2 regions of the Labrys sp. Lb11 genome follow, and region 2 is predicted to be linked to the other one. Evidence: predicted binding sites of a transcription regulator. Region 2 holds the regulator's gene; the other holds the start of a gene.
What was found. The regulator LexA, encoded in region 2, represses DNA repair genes until DNA is damaged. The targets are predictions, from matches to a motif close to TGTTCNNNNTGTGTTCNG.
Positions count from the first base shown of each region.

Region 1: a site for LexA is predicted at 3,457-3,474, ahead of AC27L4_RS31980 (2'-5' RNA ligase family protein). Genes of this name have one in related genera too.

Region 1 is NZ_BAAJOT010000011.1:70,145-77,308, forward strand. It holds gene AC27L4_RS31970 (nucleobase:cation symporter-2 family protein) at 65-1,552, shown strand; gene AC27L4_RS31975 (MerR family transcriptional regulator) at 1,665-2,699, opposite strand; gene AC27L4_RS31980 (2'-5' RNA ligase family protein) at 2,756-3,406, opposite strand; gene AC27L4_RS31985 (glutathione S-transferase family protein) at 3,622-4,263, opposite strand; gene AC27L4_RS31990 (YdeI/OmpD-associated family protein) at 4,282-4,878, opposite strand; gene AC27L4_RS31995 (helix-turn-helix transcriptional regulator) at 5,074-6,096, opposite strand; gene AC27L4_RS32000 (cupin domain-containing protein) at 6,202-6,726, shown strand; gene AC27L4_RS32005 (efflux RND transporter periplasmic adaptor subunit) at 7,004-7,164, shown strand, end outside.
Region 2 is NZ_BAAJOT010000005.1:247,801-254,964, forward strand. It holds gene gltA (citrate synthase) at 1-51, opposite strand, end outside; gene gltX (glutamate--tRNA ligase) at 372-1,796, opposite strand; gene AC27L4_RS19795 (ComEC/Rec2 family competence protein) at 1,904-4,195, shown strand; gene lexA (transcriptional repressor LexA) at 4,189-4,905, opposite strand; gene AC27L4_RS19805 (molybdopterin molybdotransferase MoeA) at 5,018-6,241, opposite strand; gene moaC (cyclic pyranopterin monophosphate synthase MoaC) at 6,238-6,717, opposite strand; gene trpC (indole-3-glycerol phosphate synthase TrpC) at 6,714-7,164, opposite strand, start outside.

The DNA of each region.
Region 1 (7,164 bases), on a different contig from region 2:
GCGTCGCGGCCTGTCCGACGATTGTCAGTCCATCGACGCAGAACGAGCAAGGGGAGAAACCGGTTTGACTTCGACAACGGCATCGCCCGCTGCCATCGAGGCGCAGCGGCCCGAGGATGTGAATCTCGGCATCGGGGCCAACCTGGCCTACGGCCTGCAACACGTCCTCACCATGTATGGCGGCATCGTCGCCGTTCCCCTGATCATCGGCCAGGCCGCCGGCCTGGCGCCCGCCGAGATCGGCCTCCTGGTCACCGCCTCCCTGTTTGCTGGCGGCATGGCGACCATCCTGCAGACCATGGGCCTGCCCTTCTTCGGCTGCCGGCTGCCGCTGGTGCAGGGGGTTTCCTTCGCCGGTGTCGCCACCATGATCGCGATCGTCACCGCCAAGGACGGCGGCGGGCTTCCGGCCGTGCTCGGCGCGGTGATGGTCTCCGCCTTCATCGGCCTGCTGATCACGCCGGTGTTCTCGCGGATCATCCAGTTCTTCCCGCCGCTGGTCACCGGCATCGTCATCACCACGATCGGCCTGACGCTGATGCCGGTCGCCGCACGCTGGGCCATGGGCGGCAACTCGAGCGCGCCCGACTATGGCAGCGTCGCCAATATCGGCCTCGCCGCCTTCACGCTCGCCGTCGTGCTGCTCTTGAGCAAGCTGGGCAGCGGCATGATCTCGCGCCTGTCCATCCTCCTGGCCATGGTGATCGGCACCGTCGTCGCCGTCGCCCTGGGCATGACCGACTTCTCCAGGGTGGCCCAGGGACCGACCGTGGCGCTGCCGACCCTGTTCCATTTCGGTCTGCCGACCTTCAGCATCGCCGCCATCGTGTCGATGTTCATCGTCATCATCGTCACGCTGGTGGAGACCTCCGCCGACATCCTGGCCGTCGGCGAGATCATCGGCACCAAGGTCGACTCGCGCCGCCTCGGCGACGGCCTGCGCGCCGACATGCTCTCCAGCACGCTGGCGCCGATCTTCGGCTCCTTCACCCAGAGCGCCTTTGCCCAGAATGTCGGCCTGATCGCGGTCACCGGCATCAAGAGCCGCATCGTCGTGGCCACCGGCGGCCTGATCCTGGTGGCGCTCGGCCTGCTGCCGGTGATGGGGCGCGTGATCGCCTCCGTGCCGCCGTCGGTCCTCGGCGGCGCCGGCCTCGTCCTGTTCGGCACCGTGGCGGCCAGCGGCATCCGCTCGCTCGCCAAGGTCGACTACGCCAACAACATGAACCTGATCATCGTGGCCACGTCGATCGGCTTCGGCATGATCCCGATCGCGGTGCCGCAGTTCTACGAACACTTCCCCAGCTGGTTCGCCACCATCTTCCACTCGGGCATCAGCTCGGCGGCCCTGATGGCGATCTCGCTGAATCTGTTGTTCAACCACCTGCGGGCCGGCACGCCGGACCAGCCCTCGGTCATCGCCGCCGGAACCGAGCGCATCCTGCGCTACCAGGACATCGCCCCGCTGCATGACGGCGACTACTTCCTGAACGGCAAGCTCTACGACGCCCAGGGCCAGGAAGTGCCGATCGCCTCGTCCCATCACGGCTGACAAGCTGCGCCGGCAAGGGCGCCCCGCCGGGAGGCCGGGCCGGGGCGCCCTTCGCGTTCGCGGCTGCCACCCGACTGCCGGGCCTCGCGGAAATCCGAGCCGGCCACAGGCCCTATGCCGCTTGCGGCCGCCATGCGACGACGCCCTCCGTCCGCGCCCGCACCTCGGGCGGGGCCAGGCAGGTGGCGACGGCCTCGTAGCCGGGCGCGCCGGGACATGGATCGACCGGAATCGGCGGACTGTGGTTGGCCGGGCACAGGATGATCGTTTCGTTCGGACCGACCGCGGCCAGATCCAGGATCACGCAGGACCGGGTGAGCAGAAAGAGCGGGCGACCGGTCGCTCCGCGGCGCCGCAGATGCGCCGCCAAGGCCGCCTGCGTGGCCCGATCCAGCCCCTGCTCCACCAGGTCGACGACGAGAGCGGCGGATCCCTCGGCCTCCAGCCCGGCGAGCAGCGCCACCAGAGCCTCCGACACCGCGGCGCCGTCCTCGGCGAGCCGGCCCAGCGTCCGCTCGACCCGCGTCTTCAGAGAAGGATCGGCATCGAGCCGGGACCGGACCGCCGCCCCGCCATCCGCCGAGCGGTCAAGACCCAGGAAGGCGGCGCCGGGCAGGGTCTCGGCCAGGCGCCGGGCCAGCCGGGTCTTGCCGCTGCCGAGCGGGCCGACAACGTAGGTCAGCGCCCGGACGTCCCGCAGCTCGAACCGCTCGCCGCCCCAGGGCCAGGGCAAGTCGAAGGCGACACGGAGCCCGGTGCTCCGAGGCGTGCTCCGCTCCAGCCCGCCAGGAGGCGGCACATTGGCCTGCGCGAGCCCGGACCGGAGCTCCCGCACTTTCGCGACGGCGCGGGCGAGATCCCGGATCCGGTCTTCCAGGACCGCCTGATGCCGGGCCAGGGTCGGCGCCAGCGCCTGCGCCTCGCCGGCCAGAACGGACGCGATGTCGGCGAGACCGAGGCCGACCGCGCGCAGCGCGACGATCTCCGCCGCCCGCGCCATGGCCTGCGGACCATAGGCTCGCCATCCGGCCGCCGTGCGCACCGGGGCGATCAGGCCCTGCTCTTCGTAAAGTCGAAGCGCCTTGACGGAGACCCCGAGCCGCGCGGCGGCTTCGGAGGGGCTGAAGGACCGGGCGGAAGACCTCACGACTCACCTCATCCAGTGTTGGTCTCCGCCTTATCGGGGCGCCCCCGGGGACCGGGTCAAGCCGATCCGACGGTTTCGCTGCCGGTTGCCCGGCCTGGACGCCCCGCGCCAAGCGGATGCAGCGGCCAGCGCCCGAGCTCGTCATAGCGCGACAGGCCCTGCCAGCTGCGGATCAGGACGAAATCCTCGACGGTCCAGTGGATCGGCCGTATCGCGGTGGCCGGCACGTGGTTCTCGTCATAGAGCAGGGTGAGATGGGGCGGCCGCGGCGCGCTGACCTGCAGGCCGGCACTCTTCAGCGACAGGCAGAGCTCGGCTCGGAACGCGTGGAGCGCCGGCAGTTCCTCGCTCGGCTGCAGCACGAAGGGATGCCTCGCCGCATACTCGGAATAGCTCAAGGCCTGGTCGAGGCAGACCGCGAAGCGCGGCACCGAAATCGCCTGGATGGCGCGCGCCACGCGCCCGACGAAATCGGACTCCGCCTCACCCGCCCGCGAAGCCCCGGAGAGCGTGATGTGATAACGCTCCGCGCCGATCGCCGGCCGCCTCAGCCCGTAGCGGCGCCTCAGGTCGGCCGCGGTCCTGTCGATGTGCCCGGCCGTCTCCCGATCCGGCAGGATCGCGAGGAAATAGGCGATCGCATAGGCGCGGCGGCGTCCTGTCCGACCTCTCCTTCCTTCCGGCTTCGACCCATTGCCCTGCATCATCGAACCGCCCTCCCCGGCATTGAGCTTCTGACGTTGATGAAAGGCGATGATAGAACAAAACAAGAACATTTCAAGCAAAAGAACAGCGGCCCGAGAGCCGCAGCCTCGCCTTCATGCTCGACGACGAGGCTGCGCCGACCCGCCACCCGGCGGGGAGCACGGCCCGGCCGGCCCGTTCGACACCTGGAAATTACCCTTCGCGTCTTTCGCCGCCCTCAGCGGGCACGCAGGGCCTCGTACGAAATCATGACGTGCTCGCGGAAGGGCGCCCGCCCGGCGAGCCGGTCATAATAGCGCCGCAGGGCCGGATGATCCGGCCGCGCGATGGCGATGTCGTAATAGCGGTAGAGCACATGGCCGAACTGGATGTCGGCCAGGCTGAAGTCGTCGCCGGCCAGGAAGGCGTGGCGCTCGAGATTGGTCTCGGCGATGTCGAGCTTGCGGCCGAGCGCCTCGATCGCCCGCCGGATCGCCGCCTCGTCCCGCTCCCGCGGCGCCGTCCGCACCACCCGCCAGAAGATCGGCCCCGTGAAGGCCATGGCGATGTTGATCTTGGCCCACTCGGTCCATTTGTCGACATGCGTCCGTGCCGCGCCCTCGACCGGCCAGAACGGAGCCGCACCGTAGCGTCCGGCGAGGTAGCGCAGGATCGCGCCGGTCTCCCAAAGCGGCTCACCGTCCCCGTCCCGCAGGACGGGGATCGCGCCGTTCGGGTTCATCGCCAGGAACTCCGGTGTATCGTTGCCGCCATGGACATGGCCGATGTCGTGGCGCTCGAACGCCAGCCCGAGCTCGCCGATGGCCCACATCAGGGCCTGGACATTGGACGACGTCTTGCGGCCCCATACCGTCAGCATGCCCGGTCCCTCCGGTCGTCACTTTCCCTGCGGATAGATCGTCTCGCCGCGCTTCAGCATGGCGACGAAGGTCTCGATCTTCTTCCGGCGCCCGGCTTCGGTCTTCATATTGCGGGTGCGGAAGGCCAGCGCGAAGCGGTTCTGGGCGCTGAGCCTGGCCAGCATGGCCCTGGCTTCCGGAACGGCGTCGATGGCGGCCTGGAGGTCGTCGGGGATCGTCATGTCCTTGCCGCCCTGATAGGCACGGTCCCAGCGCCCGTCGGCCTTGGCGGCCTCGACCTGCCTCAATCCGTGCTCGGTCATCCGCCCCTCGGCGATCAGCCGGGCGACGTTGTCGACGTTGATGCGGCTCCAGATGCTCTTGCGCCCGCGCGGGGTGTAGCGCTGCAGATAGCTGGTATCGTCGAAAGCCTTGCGGATCGCATCGATCCAGCCCCAGCACAGCGCCACGTCGATGGCCTCCCGCGGCGTGATCGAGGGCAGTCCCGAGCCGACCTTGTGGATCTTGATCCAGATCTCGCCGGCCGTGGCGTGATGCTCGCCGAGCCATGCGTGGAAGCCGGCGGCATCGGCAAACTCGCGGATCCCGGCGGGATCCACAATGACGGGCGCCATCAGCCTGCCCTCGCTACCGCGGACAGCCGGCGGGCAAGGCCGCGGCCGCGGCCCCTGCCTGGGTCGCCGCCCGCCTCAACGCTCCAAGGCTTCCGCGTCATCACCACTCTCCCTGACAAACGGCCACCATCCAACCGCGGCCGGCGATCGGCCGGCGACGATCATGCGTGATTCCGGCGACAACTCCGAAGCACGTCAAGCCGGCGGGGCGTCGCCTTCGGCGGACTGTTCCCGATCCTCCGCCGCACCCTGCCCTCGTGCATAGAGTTCCGCCAGCCCGGATATGGCCCTCTCCATGGCGGAGCGAACCTCCGGTGGATCGAGAACCTCGATCTCGGCGCCCAGGCGAAGCAGATCGAATGCCGCTTCGTGCGCCGGCCCCACCGGCAGCGTGGCGCGCCGCCAGCCCCTGGCATCCGCCGTCTCCTCGATCCGCGTCGCACCGCGCACGAAGGGCGGACTGACAGCCTTCAGCATCCGGATGCCGAGCGGCGACAGCCGGACCGTGGCGACATGGGGATGGAGCTCCGCGTCAAGGCGCTCCGTCGCCTCCTTCCAGTAGGCGGCGAGGTCGAAATCGTCCGGTCGCTCGAAACGCTCCTCGAGCACGGCCAGTTCCAGGACGCGGCCGATGCGGTAGCTCCGCACGCTGTGCCCGATACGGCCGGCGAAATACCAGGCTCCGCCCTTCAGGACGATGCCGAGCGGATCGACGATGCGCTGCTTTTCCGCGCGCCAGCTGCGATAGCGCATGTACAGCCGTCTCTGACGCCAGACCGCGTCGGCGATGGCGGGGAGATGGAGCGGCTGCTCGGCCTCGCCGAACCAGCCGGGCACGTCGAGATGGAAGCGGGCCCGCATGCGCTCGGCACTGGCCCGCAATTCCTGCGGCAGCGCCGCCAGCAGCTTGGTCTGGGCGGCGGCAACCGCGGCGCCAAGGCCGAGATCGGCCGCCGGGCCGGACAGGCCGGTCAGGAACAGGGCTTCCGCCTCCCGCTCCGACAGGCCGTTCAGCCGCACCCGATAGCCGTCGAGCAGGCGGTAGCCGCCATCGGCTCCACGGTCGGCATAGACGGGGATGCCGGCGGCGGCGAGCGCGTCGATGTCGCGGTAGATGGTGCGCACCGAGACCTGGCATTCGTCGGCCAGCGACTGCGCGGTCACGCGGCCGCGTGCCTGCAGCGTGGTCAGGATCGAAAGGAGCCGGCTCGCGCGCATGATGCAAAAGACCTAAACAAACCTGACACGGATTGACAGATATGGCGGCGTACCCTGCATGCCGTCGAACCGCCGGCCCGTGCCGCCGGCGGCCCCACAAGGACCATGGCCGTGCCCCATCCCATCCTCAATGTCGACGACCTCGACTTCCAGCCGCGTCCGGCCGCCTTCGCGCCGACCGGCGCCGCCGCCGAGCGCTATGACGCGAAGGTCGCCTTCATCGGGCCGCGCATCGGCGCCCGCAAGCTCGGCTACAACGTCACCGCCGTGCCGCCGGGCAAGCGCGCCTATCCCTTCCACAATCACCAGGTGAACGAGGAGATGTTCTTCGTGCTCTCCGGCACGGGCGAGGTGCGCATCGGCAAGGACATTTTCCCGATCCGGGCCGGCGACATCATCGCCTGTCCGCCCGGCGGCGCCGAGACCGCCCACCAGATCGTCAACACCGGCGAGGCGGAACTGCGCTACCTCGCCGTCAGCACCAAGATGTCGCCCGAGATCGCCGAATATCCCGAGACTGGCCGCTTCGGCCTGCTGGCGGAGATGGCGCCGCGCGCGGACGGCTCGCCGCGCACGCTGATGTTCATCGGCCGCGAGGACCAGAGCCTGAACTATTGGGAAGGCGCGTAGGCCATCCGCGCCACAGGCTTCCCGTGCCGCTCTGGAAGCCAGTCGATGTGCGCGGACGGACCTGAGGTGTCCGCCCGTCCCGACACCGTTCACGCACGATTGATCGGCCGAGCCCGCAACGGCGCAATCCCGCGCGCCGGGACCTTGCCCAAACTTCATACGGCGGAAACACTTCTTCACACCGGACAGGCAAAATCGCCACGAATATTTGGTTAAACGCACCGTCCCACTGAGCAACGCATCGGAGGCGACCATGGCCGGGGCGAAGCGTGGATTGGTGCGTCGCGGACTCCCGCTGCTGGCGGGGCTCCTGGTCCTTGCGGGCGGATACGGCGCATGGCGCCATCACGCGGACAATACGGCGCGAACCGCCGATGCGGCCGCTCCGGCCGCGGCGCCGCGGGTGCCCGTCACCGTCGCGACGGTCGGCCGAAACGA
Region 2 (7,164 bases):
GAGCGAGATGGATTTGTCGCCAATCGTCAACGTCGCAGAATCGCTGCTCATGCTCGTCTCCTGTGTTCGGAAACCGGCCGACGCGCCGAAACCCGGTGCTGGCTCGGCACCGCTTGCGCGGTCCCGCGTCCGTCGTTCGCCCGGAGTCGGTAGCCCATTTGCTGCATTGCCGCAACAACGCCGGGTCCGTACCTGCCTTTGCGGATCGGATTTCCAAACGACGCCGGGCGGGCGCGTTCGGAGTCCCATGCCGGCCGACAGACATGAACCACGACCTGCGGAGAATTCACTCCATGACGACGCTGCGACCGGATTTGTTCCGGTCGCAGCTCAGGTCCGGCAGATGGATCGCCCACTTGCCCGGAGAGGTCTCAGGCTGGGGTCTGATCCTTCAGCCTGGCCAGGCTCTCCTCGCGCCCCAGCACGGCCAGGACGTCGAACACCGGTGGCGAGGTGGCGCGGCCGGTGAGCGCGGCACGCAGGGGCTGGGCGATCTGCCCGAGCTTCAGGCCGGTCTCTTCGGCCAGGGCCCGCACCGCAGCCTCGGCCGCCGGGCCGGTCCAGTCCGCCAGCGCCTCGAGCCGTGCCGTGGCCAGGCCGAGCGTCGCCCGCGCTTCCTCGCTCAGCAGGGCCCGCGCCTTGTCGTCCAGCGGCAGCGGCCGGCTGGCGAACAGGAAGTTCGCGCCGTCCAGCAGCTCGATCAGCGTCTTGGCGCGTTCCTTCAGTCCCGGCATGGCGGCCAGCAGCTTCGCCCGCATGGCCGGATCGAGCTTGGCGGCCAGGTCCGCTCCCTCGGGGATATGCGGCAGCAGCTTGTCGATCGCGTCCATCAACTCGGCGTCCGAGGCCGCGCGCATGTAATGGCCGTTGAGGTTCTCCAGCTTCTTGAAGTCGAAGCGTGCCGCCGACCGGCCGATCGCCGTCGTGTCGAAGGCGGAGATCATCTCCTCGGTGGAGAAGATCTCCTGGTCGCCATGGCTCCAGGACAGACGGACGAGATAGTTGCGCATGGCCGAGGGCAGGTAGCCCATGGCGCGATAGGCATCGACCCCGAGCGCGCCATGGCGCTTGGAGAGCTTGGCCCCGTCGGGGCCGTGGATCAGGGGAATATGCGCCATGCGCGGCACGTCCCAGTCCATGGCCTCGTAGATCTGCTTCTGCCGGGCGGCGTTTGTGAGGTGGTCGTCGCCGCGGATGATATGGGTGACCCCCATGTCGTGATCGTCCACCACCACCGCCAGCATGTAGGTCGGGGTGCCGTCCGAGCGCAGAAGCACCAGATCGTCGAGGTCCTTGTTGGCCCAGGTGACGCGGCCCTGCACGTCGTCGTCGATGACGGTCTCGCCCTCCTGCGGTGCGCGCAGGCGGATCACCGGCTTCACGCCGGCGGGCGCCGTCGCCGGGTCGCGGTCGCGCCAGCGCCCGTCATAGCGCGGCGGGCGGCCTTCCTTGCGGGCGAGCTCGCGCATCTCCTCCAGCTCCTGCTGGGTGGCATAGCAGTAATAGGCACAGCCCTTGGCCAGCATCGCCTCCGCCACCTCGCGATGGCGCGCGGCCCGGGCGTACTGGAAGATCGGATCGCCGTCCCAGTCCAGGCCGAGCCAGGAGAGGCCGTCGATGATGGCATCGATCGCCGCCTCGGTGGACCGCTCCCGATCGGTGTCCTCGATGCGCAGCAGCATCTTGCCGCCCTTCGCCTTGGCGTAGAGCCAGTTGAACAGCGCCGTGCGGCCGCCGCCGATATGCAGGAAGCCGGTGGGGGAGGGAGCGAAGCGGGTGACGACGGGCGGAGACATGTCTGAGCGGATTCTCTTGTGGCGCAGCCTTGGCGACCGGGCGGAGAAGGCAATAGGCTGCGGCGTTTAGCACAGCGTTGTGCTCGGCGGTAGCGTTGGAGCTGCCTTTGGCGGGACGTGGGCGGGCGGGGGAACGTGTCGAGGTCGCCGGGGTCCGGCCGCGCCGCCGGAATGCGGCGTCGCCGGGCCTCGAGGCTGTGCAGCGGTGCTGGCTCGCGGCCTGCGATCGGCTGCGCGCGGCCCTGGCCTTCGAGAACGAATGTCTCGATCTCGCCCTCGTCGTGCCGGTCTTCCTCGGGCTCGGCGTCATCACCTATTTCGCTGCGCCGGAGGAGCCGGGCCTTGCCGGGCCCGCCCTTCTCGGTGCCGCCGCCCTCGCCGGAGCCTGGATCGCCAGCGGCCGGCGCTGGCTCCATGTCGGCCTGGTCTGTGTCGCCGCTGCGGCCCTGGGTTTCTCGGCCGCCAAGCTGCGCACGCTCAGTCTGGAAGCGCCGCAACTGCGCAGGTCCATGACGGCCGTGGTCACCGGAGCGGTGCTGTCGGTCGAGCGGCGCGCCAGCGGTTCGGCCCGCCTCGTGCTACGCCCGGCAAGCATCGACGGCCTCGCGCCGGCCGACGTGCCGGCGCTGGTCCGCCTGACCGTGCGCAGCGTCGGCGACATATCGCCGGGCGACAGCGTCAGCGTGAAAGCCCTGCTGCGGCCGCCGCCGCCTCCGACCGTGCCCGGCGGCTACGACTTCGCCCGCGACGCCTATTTCGACGGCATCGGCGCCGTCGGCTTTGCCGCGGGCAAGCTCCAGCCGGCCCCTCGGCCCGTGACGATGTCCTGGAGCGAGCGCTTCGCCGCCGGCCTCGATCGGTCCCGCAACGCCCTGACCGATCGCATCGTCGCGGTGATCCCCGGCGAAAACGGCGCCGTCGCCGCCTCGCAGGTGACCGGCAAGCGCGGCCTCATCCCCGAGGACGCCAATGCCGCCCTGCGGGCTGCCGGGCTCTACCATGTCGTCTCGATCTCCGGCCTGCATATGGCCCTGTTCGCCGGCGGCCTGTTCTGGCTGATCCGGGCGCTGCTCGCCCTGTCGTCCCGCATCGCCCTCACCATGCCCCTCAAAGCGCTGGCGGCCATGCTGTCACTGGCGCCGGCCGCCGCCTACACGCTGTTTTCCGGAGCAGAGGTCGCGACCGTGCGCGCCTTCGTCATGACGGCGATCGTGCTGATGGCGGTGGCCCTTGGCCGCAGTGCCGTCACGCGGCGCAATGTCGGGCTCGCCGCCGCCTTCGTGCTGCTGACAACCCCCGAACAGCTGCTGGGGCCGAGCTTCCAGATGTCGTTCGGCGCGGTGGCGATGATGGTGGCCTGGTATGACAGGCCGCGCCGGCCGGGTGCGCGGCCTCCGGCCACGGCCATGGGGCGGATGCTGTCGCGGCTGGGCATCGTCGTCGTCGGCCTCGCCGTCACCACCATCATTGCCTCCCTGGCGACGGCACCGTTCTCGGCCTTCCATTTCCACCGGCTGACGCTGCAGTCCCTGGCGTCGAACTTCATGGCGACGCCGATCGTGTCGCTCCTGATCATGCCTCTGGCCCTGCTGGCGCTGGCGGCCGAGCCCTTCGGCTATGGTGCGCCGCTCTGGTCGGCCATGGGCGTGGCGGTCGGCTGGTTCATGGCCATCGCCCGCATGGTCGCGTCCTGGCCTGGCTCTGAGATCGTCACGCCGCAATTCTCGGCCGCCGCCCTGGCCGCGTTCTCCGCCGGAATCGTGCTGCTGGCCATCCTGCGCACGCGTCTCGCCCTGGTCGCCATGTTGCCGCTGGCGGCCGGCAGCGCCCTGGCCACGATCGACGCACGTCCCGTCGCCATCATCGGCGCCAACGGCTATGCCGCGCTGGTGCGCGACGGTGCGACCCTGTCGACGATCGGCAGCCGGCGCGACGCCTTCAATCAGCGCGAATGGCTGCTGGCCTTGGGTGACGGCCGCAACCTGGAAGACCCGACGCTGACGGCGGCTGTGCGCTGCGACAAGGAGGGTTGCTCGGCGCCTCTGGGCAAGGGACGGTTCCTGGTGCTCGACCGCACCGTCAACGCCATCGAGGAGGATTGCGGCCGGGTCGCCATCCTGGTCTCGCCCCTGCCGGTCCCGGCGCGCTGCAAGGCTGCGGGGCTGGTGCTGGACCGGACATCCATCCGCGCCGCCGGTTCCCTCGCCATCTATGACGACGGCCCGACGCCGGACACCGGCGAGCCGCGCTGGCGCATCGTCACGGCGCGTGAGGCCGGCGGCGACAGGCCCTGGGCGCCGGCTCCCCCGCGCCCCAAGCCGCCGCCTGATACGCAGGAGGAGAAAAGCGAAGCTGCCCCCGACGAGGCGCCTGCCCGGGACGAGGCCTTGCCTCAGTAGCGGCGGAACAAACCGACCAGCTTGCCCTGGATGCGCACGCGGTCGGGGCCGAAGATGCGGGTCTCATACGCCGGGTTGGCGGCCTCCAGCGCGATCGAGGCGCCGCGACGGCGCAAGCGCTTGAGGGTGGCTTCCTCGTCATCGATCAGCGCCACCACGATATCGCCGGTCTCGGCATTGTCCTGGCGCCGGATCAGCACCGTGTCGTTGTCGAAGATACCGGCCTCGATCATCGAATCGCCACGGACCTCCAGGGCGAAATGCTCGCCCGCCGACAGCATCTCCGGCGGCACGCTGATCGTATGGCTCTTGCTCTGGATCGCCGAGACCGGCGTGCCGGCAGCGATCCGGCCCATCACCGGGATCATCACCGAACGCGCGGCGTCCTCGTCCAGGGCCGGCGGGGGAGCGGCTCGCACCCGCCCGAGATTGCCTTCGATGACATTGGGCCGGAAGCCGCGCGGGGCCGACACTGTGGTGAGGCCCGGTACCGAGGATTCGGGCAGCTTCACGACCTCCAACGCCCGTGCCCGGTTGGGCAGGCGGCGGATGAAGCCGCGCTCCTCCAGCGCCATGATCAGACGATGAATGCCGGACTTGGAGCGAAGATCGAGCGCGTCCTTCATTTCGTCGAAGGAGGGGGGAACGCCCTGCTCCTTCAGCCGCTCGTGGATGAAGCGCAGCAATTCGTGTTGTTTCTTCGTCAGCATGGGCGTTCCCGGCGCGGAGGCAGCGAATCAACTGGTGAATCGCCAAACAAACCATGAACAGTGCTACATGTTCGCACTGTGTTCCGCAACCATGAACTTCCGGTAAAGACGATCAGTAGCCGGCGGCGCGAAGATCGATGATCTCGCAGGCATCGCCGGCATGTGCCGCAGCGGCATGGGGCGGCCGGATGGCGAGGCAGTCGGAGCCGGCGAGCACGGCAACCATGGACGAATCCTGCACGGCCGATGGTGTCACCATCGGCAGGTTCGTCGCTGCGTCAAGCGTGAAGGTCGCACGCAGATAGTCTTCGCGCAGATCGTTGGCCGGCCAGTCCACGGCGAAACGGGCCGGACGACGCGGCAATGTCCGGTCGGCGCGGCCGGCGAGGGCACGGATCAGCGGCGTCAGGAACAGCACGCCGCAGACGATCGCCGAGACCGGATTGCCGGGAAGGCCGAGGATGCGCATGGCGCCGAGGCTGCCGTGCATCATCGGCTTGCCCGGCCGCATGGCGATCTTCCAGAAGCCGAGCTGCATGCCTTCGCGGGTGAGGGCGGCCTGCACGAGGTCGCGGTCGCCGACCGAGGCGCCGCCGATGGTGACGAGCACGTCGGCCCCGGCGTCGCGTGCGCGCCGGATCGCCGCCTCGATCTCCGCCAGGCTGTCGCCGGCAATGCCGAGGTCGATCACCGCCGCGCCCTCGGCTTCCGCCATCGCGGCCAGGGCGAAATTGTTGGAGGCGACGATCTGATGCGGGCCGACGCTGGTGCCGGGCAGGACCAGTTCGTCACCGGTGGCGAGGATGGCGACGCGGGGCCTGCGATGGACCGGAACGGTTGCGTGACCGGTGGCGGCGGCGAGCGCCAGATCGCGCGGGCCGAGGCGGGTGCCGGCGACCAGCGCCGTGTCGCCGTCGCGGAAATCGAGGCCGCGGCGGCGAATGTTCTGGCCGGGCCTGGCCGCGGCGGTCAGCGTGACGGTATCGCCCTCGCGCCGCGTGTTTTCCTGGATCAGCACGGTGTCCGCGTCGGCGGGCACCGGGGCGCCGGTGAAGATGCGCACGGTTTCGCCAGGGCCGAACGTACCGGCGAAGGCGTGGCCGGCCGCGCTCTCGCCGACGACCTTCAGCCGCGCCCCGGCCGCCGCATCCGCCGCCCGCAGCGCATAGCCGTCCATGGCGGAGGCGTCGAAGCCGGGCTGGGTGCGCCGCGACGCCAGCGGCTCGGCCAGGACCCGGCCGCGCGCCTGCGGCAGCGGCGCCGGCTCGGCCGGCAGCGCCGATACGCCGTCCAGGACCTGCGCCAGCGCGGCCGAGACCGCGAGAAGTTCCGTCATGCCTCTGCCCGCCATTCGCCCGACTTGCCGCCGTGTTTCTCCAGGAGGCGGATGCCCTCGATCCGCATGCCGCGGTCGACTGCCTTGATCATGTCGTAGATGGTCAGGCAAGCCACGGAGACGGCGGTCAGCGCCTCCATCTCGACACCGGTCTGGCCGGCCACCTTGACGCTGGCGGTGACGCGCAAGCCGGGCAGATCCGGCTCCGGCTCGATCTCGACCGTCACCTTGGAGAGCAGCAGCGGATGGCAGAGCGGGATCAGCTCGTGGGTGCGCTTGGCGGCCATGATGCCGGCGATGCGGGCCGTGCCCAGCACGTCGCCCTTCTTGGCGTTGCCGGCACGCACCAGCTCGAGTGTCGCGGCCTGCATCACCACGCGGCCCTCGGCGACCGCGAGGCGGGTGGTGGCGGGCTTGTCCGACACGTCGACCATGGCAGCCTCGCCGGAGGTGCCGATATGGGTGAGGCCGCTCACGTCGCCTCCGCCTGGCGCTGAAGCAGCGCCTTGGTTGCCGCGGTCACGTCCGCCTGGCGCATCAGGCTTTCGCCGACCAGGAACGTGCCGACGCCGACGCGCCGCAGCCGGGCGATGTCGGCAGGCGTGAAGATGCCGCTCTCGCCGATCAGGAGACGATCGTCCGGCACCCGCGGCGCCAGTTCCTCCGTCACTTCAAGTCTTGTCTCGAACGTCTTGAGATTGCGATTGTTGATGCCGATCATGTGCACGTCGAGCGTCAGGGCGCGGTCGAGCTCGGCGCCATCGTGCACCTCGCAGAGGACGTCGAGCGACCAGTCCTTCGCCGCGGCAACGAGGCTGCCGGCCTCGGCGTCGGTGACGCTGGCCATGATGATCAGGACGCAGTCCGCGCCCCAGGCGCGTGCCTCCACCACCTGATAGGGATCGTAGAGGAAGTCCTTGCGC